2 linked regions of the Hyalangium ruber genome follow. The main gene of each other region encodes a partner of the protein of the gene in region 2 in a complex. Links are inferred from orthologs where the notes say so. Each region holds a gene or a part of one and is shown on either strand. Other genes may lie near its edges.

What was found. Proteins that work in one complex are often made in the same cells at the same time.
Region 1: the proteins of SYV04_RS25590 (region 2) and dapF are in contact, whole or in part, in a solved structure (PDB 5YGU), measured with the Escherichia coli proteins. The link is inferred for Hyalangium ruber from one-to-one orthologs.

Annotation. Positions count from the first base shown.
Region 1 is NZ_JAXIVS010000032.1:30,198-33,221, forward strand. What follows is about bases 68-3,024. They hold dapF (diaminopimelate epimerase), read left to right. Parts: upstream 68-1,098; coding sequence 1,099-1,950; downstream 1,951-3,024. Other genes in these bases: SYV04_RS43365 (methyltransferase domain-containing protein), read left to right, coding at 68-1,074; SYV04_RS43375 (GGDEF domain-containing response regulator), read left to right, coding at 1,988-3,024. Also shown: more of SYV04_RS43365, read left to right, coding at 1-67. UniProt on the Escherichia coli protein: Involved in the succinylase branch of the L-lysine biosynthesis and in the biosynthesis of the pentapeptide incorporated in the peptidoglycan moiety. Catalyzes the stereoinversion of LL-2,6-diaminopimelate (L,L-DAP) to meso-diaminopimelate (meso-DAP).
Region 2 is NZ_JAXIVS010000009.1:170,353-173,109, reverse strand. The notes cover bases 58-2,747. They hold SYV04_RS25590 (NUDIX hydrolase), read right to left. Parts: upstream 1,793-2,747; coding sequence 1,322-1,792; downstream 58-1,321. Other genes in these bases: SYV04_RS25580 (hypothetical protein), read right to left, coding at 2,489-2,747; SYV04_RS25585 (hypothetical protein), read right to left, coding at 1,832-2,476; rpoZ (DNA-directed RNA polymerase subunit omega), read left to right, coding at 1,041-1,325; SYV04_RS25600 (CHRD domain-containing protein), read left to right, coding at 445-903; SYV04_RS25605 (hypothetical protein), read left to right, coding at 58-285. Outside these bases: more of SYV04_RS25605, read left to right, coding at 1-57; more of SYV04_RS25580, read right to left, coding at 2,748-2,757. UniProt on the Escherichia coli protein: Master regulator of 5'-end-dependent mRNA decay.

The DNA.
Region 1 (3,024 bases), on a different replicon or contig from region 2:
GAGCGCGAGCGGATGCAGACGGACCTGACCGTCGCCAAGGCGGCCCGGGTGCGGCTGGAGGGGCGGGTGGCGGCGCTGGAGGCGGCGGCCGCGGACGCCGCGCGGCTCCTCGATGCCGAGCGCTCCGAGCGCAACCGCCAGACGCAGGTGGCGGGGGAGGCGCAGGAGACGATCCTGCGGCGCGAGAAGGAAGCCGCGGAGGTGTTGCAGGCCATCCGGCAGCGCGAGAAGGAGGCCACCGAGGGCGCGCAGGAGGCCCAGCGGCGCGAGAAGGAATCCGCCGAGGCCGCGCAGGAGGCTCAGCGGCGCGAGAAGGAGGCCGCCGAGCGGCTCGCCACGCTCCAGAGGGAGCTGCCCTTGTTGCGCGAGCAGGCGGAGAGCCTGGGCGCCGAGAAGCAGATCCTCCTGGAGGATCAGTCTCGGCTGGAAACCCGGATCCGAGAGCTCACGTCCCGGCTGGAGGCGAGCGAGTCGGAGAAGCCACCCACCGTCGATCCCGGAGTGGTCGCGGAGCTGGAGCGGCTCAAGGAGCGCGCCGAGGCCCACGAGGCCGAGCTGAAGGAACTCCAAGCGCGTCTCGATCAGGCCAAGGAGCAGGAGGAGAGCCTGCGAGCCACCCTGGCCGAGCGCGAGGAGAAGCTCGAGGAGGCCCAGCAGCGCCTGGTGACGTATGACCAGGAACTGGCGGCCCTGCGACGTGCCGCCAAGGCGAGCGCGCCCGCTGCACCGCCCGCCACCCCCCGCGCGGCGCCAGGGGCCACCGGTGCCGAGGCGCCTCGGCGTCCGGCCACCCTCCCGCCGACTCCGGCCAAGACGGGGAGCCGGACCCCTGTTCCCGTCGCGGGGACTCCGCCCGTGCGCCGGCCGGGACCTGGAACGGGAACCCCTGGAGCAGGCGCGGGAGCCCCTCCGGTCCTCGTTCCCAACGCGGGCGCGCCGCCAGTGCTCACGCCCGCCCCCACGGGCTCCGCTCGCCCTGCCACTCCCGCTCCCGGAGTGCCCCGGCGTCCGGCCAGCGCCCTGCCCGCGGTGGGCGCTCCTGTGCCGCCCTCCAAGGTGGACGGGCAGGAATGAGCCCTCGTCGCTAGGATGAAGGCCGTGGCGGAACGCGAACGCATCTTCAAGTACCACGGGCTCGGCAACGACTTCGTCGTGCTCGACCGGCGCCAGTCGGGCGTGGACATCGACGCCGAGACGTCTCGGTGGATGTGCGACCGGCGGCGGGGCATTGGCGCGGATGGAGTCCTGGCGCTCCTCCCCTCGACGGCCGGGCTGGCGCGGATGGTGGTCCACAACTCCGACGGCAGCATCGCGGAGATGTGCGGCAACGGCCTGCGCTGTGCGGTGAAGTACCTCGTGGACCACGCCGGAGGCCGGCCCGAGCGCATCCTCGTGGAGACAGGCGCGGGAGTCCTCGCCTGCGTCCCCACCTACGACGCGCACGGCGCCGCCGAGGTGGACGTGTCCATGGGGCCCGCGCGCCTCGTGGCCTCCAACCTGCCCTCGGGGGCCACGGGCCAGCCGTTCCTCCAGGCCTCGGTGCCGGGCCACTCCGGCCTGCACGGCACGGCGGTGAGCATGGGCAACCCGCACCTCGTCCTGCTGGACCGTCCGCTGGACGAGGCCGAGCGCCTGGGGCCGACCCTGGAGCGCCACCCCTCCTTCCCGGACCGGACCAACGTGGAGTTCGTCCGCGTGGACCCGGATGGCCTCACCGTCGTGGTGTGGGAGCGGGGCTGCGGGCTGACCCAGGCGTGTGGGACAGGGGCCTGCGCCTCGGCGACGGCGGCGGTGCTGGCCAAACGGCTCCCGGCGGATGCCTGGCTGCGAGTCACCCTGCCGGGTGGGGACCTGCAGATTCGCGTGCCTGCCGACCTGTCCGACATCCGCCTCCGAGGCCCGGCGACCTTCGTCTTCGAAGGCGTTGTCGCGCTTCCAGCGGGCCGGTAACCTTCCGATTCCCTCGTACCCCGAGTCCCTCCGAGCCGTGGCCGGCACCATCCTCCTCGTCGATGACGATCGCTTCTTCCGAGAGTTCGCCACCGACATGCTCTCGCGCCGGGGCTACCGCGTCGTCGCGGCGGCGGACGCCCAGCAGGCGCTCAAGGAGACGGCCCTCACCCGGTTCGAGCTCGTCCTCACGGACGTGATGATGCCGGGGCTGGACGGCTTCGAGCTCACGGCGCGGCTGCGCGAGAGGGATCCGGACCAGGAGGTCATCCTCATCAGCGCCCGGCCGGACGTGAAGGGCTCGGAGATGGCCCTGCGTGCGGGGGCGGCCGACTGCCTCACCAAGCCCATCGAGGAGGCGGACCTCTTCCTGGCGGTGGACCGGGCGCTGCAGCGCGTGGCCCTGCGCAGCGAGCGCGCCCAACTGCGCGACGAGAACCTCGAGTTCGCCCGCTACCAGAACCTCCACCGCCGCTGCCTGGAGTTCCTCGCCTACCCGGACCTGGAGGGACTGCAGGAGCGCGTCATCGCGGACCTGGCCGCCGTGTGCGACGCGCAGAGCGCAGCGCTCTGGGTGGTGGATGACCGCAACGAGCTGGTGCTGCGCGCCTACCGGGGACTGCTGGACCGGCAGTTCCTCGTGGAGAAGATGCGCCCCGATGGCGCGCTGGCCGTGCGCCTGCGCGAGGCCGCTCCGTGGCTCTCGCGCGAGGAGCGCTCGCCGGTGCTGTACGTACCGCTGGTGGCCGCCGGCGAGCTGATGGGGCTGGCGCAGCTCTCGGACCCGCTCGGCGGCGAGTTCCAGCCGGAGCACGTGCGCCAGGCGCGGATCATCGGCGACTTCGCGGCGGTGGGCGTGAAGAACGGCCGGCGGATGATGGCGCTCCAGCGCCTGGGCCTGAGGGACCGGGAGACGGCCGCCTACAACCTCAGCTACTTCACCGACTACGCCTCCAAGGAGATCTACAAGGCGCGGCGCTACGGGCGCACGTTCTCGCTGCTCACGTTCTCCATCGACAACCTGCCGCTGGTGCGGGTGCGGCTGGGCGCGGCGGACGCCAAGAAGGCGGTGCG
Region 2 (2,757 bases):
ACCTACCGGGAGCAGACGGGCGGCTTCGGCGAGATGCGATTCCTGCTGAAGAACACCGACGCGGTGCCAGGCAACGCCAAGGAGGATGTGGAGATCACCAGTCGGTGGACTCCGAGCAGTGGCGGCGTGGGGATGTACACCATCCTCGTGGGAGACCTGCTGGGCGCCAGCTTCCAGGAGTGCTGGGATGCGCAGGGCCGCATCCTCTACGCCAAAGGCAGTTGGCAACTGTTCGGTATTGGAAGGCTTAGCGACTGCATCCAAGTGCCAGACTTTGGTCCATGACGCGACGCTTCCCCCGCCAAAAGCTGGCTGTTGTCAGGGCCGCTTGTTAGGCAGGCAACCCCACTCGGCCAGTACCTCACTTCCAGCCCCCGGCACGGCCTCGAGCCCTGCCGTTCGGACTCTCCAGCGCCGCGTGGGTCACTCAAGGAGGATTACACAATGAAGGCGAATCGTCTTTTCATCGCATGTGTGTCGACGTTGGCGCTGGTGGCGTGTGGTGGCGGCACGGAGCTGACCGGCACGCTGAGCGGCGCCGCGCAGAAGCCCACGGCGGTCACGACCAGCGCCAGCGGCAGCGTCACCGTCAAGGTCGACGGCGAGAGCCTGGATGTCGATGGTGACTTCACGGGCCTGAGCGGCAACGCCGCCAGCGCCCACATCCACGGCCCCGTGGGTTCGGACGGCACCGGGCCGATCTTCTGCCACCTGAAGGTCCCCGCGGCCACCAGCGGCAGCATCGGCGCCGAGGCCGAGGGCTCGGTCACCCCGAAGTGCAGCGACGTGAAGCTGACCGACACGGACGTGACGAACTTCGAGGGCGGCAAGATGTACGTCAACATCCACACCAACATGAACCCGAACGGCGAGATCCGCGCCGACCTGACCAAGAAGGACTAGTCGGTCAGGTTTCGGGAGCACCCTGGGGCAGGTCGGGCCGCCGTTCGCTCGCCTGCCCCTCTTCGTTGTCCTTCCTTGACTCGGCCCGGCCTGCTCTTTAGGTTCCGACGTTCTTCAAGAGTCGCCAAAGGGATTCCATGGCCCGCATTACCGTCGAAGACTGCCTCCCCCTCGTGGACAACCGGTTCGCCCTGGTGCTGCTCGGCGCCAAGCGCGCCCGCCAGCTGATGGCCGGCGCCCGCCCCATCATCGAGATCTCCAAGAACAAGCCGCCCGTGCTCTCCCTGCGTGAGATCGCCACCGGCCGCGTGAAGTTCGACCGCGACGTGCGCGAGGCGCTGTCGGGCAAGTACGCCAGCGACGAGGCCAAGGCCGCCGCCGCCGCCGGTGCCGCCCCCGCTCCGACGCCTCCGGCCGTCTAGCTGCCCGCTCCCTGAGGGAGCACCCCGGGGGGAGTCGAGTCCCCCGCGCGAAGCAGGCGTGTGGCGCGCGCGGCGATGGACTTCTCCCCCTTGTACCCCAGCAACGAGACGAGCTGTGCCAGCGGCACCCAGCGCACCTCGTCCACCTCCACGCGAGGGCCGGGTGGGAGCACTCCCAGCTCTCCTGCCTCGTAGCGCAAGAGGAAGAAGTGGACGCGCTTGAAGATGCGCTGCCCCCGGAACTGGTAGACGTAGCGGATCTCCCCCAGCGAGGCCATGAGCGAGGCCGTCACCCCCGTCTCCTCGCGCACCTCTCGCGTGGCGGTCTGCTCGGGAGTCTCGCCGGGATCCACGTGCCCCTTGGGCAGCGCCCATAGGTTGCGCCCGTGGGGGCGGATCACCGCCACCTCCCAGCTCCCCGCGTTCTCGCGGATGACCACACCTCCGGCGGACGCCTCACGCGGCATACGGGCCCACCCTACCCTGAAAAGCGGGCCCGGAGGGGCTTACGTCGTCGCGTAGGCGAAGTGGGCCAGTTTGGCCTCCGCCCCCAGCCGGTAGGCGTAGCGCAGCTCCGACAGCAGCCGGTCCAGCCGCCGCTCCGCCACGTGGACCATCAGCCGCGAGCAGAAGTTACGCGACAGCCGGTTGGCCTGCTCGTACCGCCAGCGCTCCTGGGGGGACAGTCGGGCATGGTAGGAGACCCGGTCGAAGAGCCGGCGCAGCAGCTCCTGGGCCCAGGCCTTCACCCCTTCCCCCCAGCGGTGCAGCAGGCAGACGGCGAACTTGTCCACCTCGGCCTGGGCCTCCAGCTCCAGCAGGGAGAGGGCCCGCCCGTGCGCCGCGGTGTGCGCCACATAGAGGAAGTGCGAGACGCCCTCGGCCAGCTGGCAGTACCCGTCCAGGTCCCCGTCCAGCAGGTGGCCCACCGGCCCCGCCTCGTACGGCTTGAGCCGGCTGAGCAGCGAGGGCGCCAGGTAGAGGGCCATTTCCAGCTCCCCCTCCGCCTCGCTTACCAGCAGCTCCTCCTCCGTCCGGCCAGTACCGCCCAGCTGGACCGCGGCCTCCGTGTCCACCACGAAGGTCTCGGCCCGCGCCTCACAGGTGATGCCATAGATGGCCTCCAGGTGATCCTGGACTCGACCGATCATGCAGCCTCCCGGCTAGTTGGGCATGTGCCCCTTGGGCGTGAGCATCCCCGCGTCCACCAGCACCCGCTCCAGCTTGTTGCTGCCGGTGCGCGCCCAGCTCTCGTACACCTTCAGCGTGCCGCTGGGCCCGCCCTGCACCATGCCGCGCGCGGCGATCTCCTCCAGCACCTCCACCAGCGCCCGGAACTTCGCGCACAGCTCGCGGTACACATCCGCGAAGCCCGCGGCGGGTGAGAGGTCGGCCACGTGCCCGTAGGCCGTGCCACCCATCTGGATGTAGT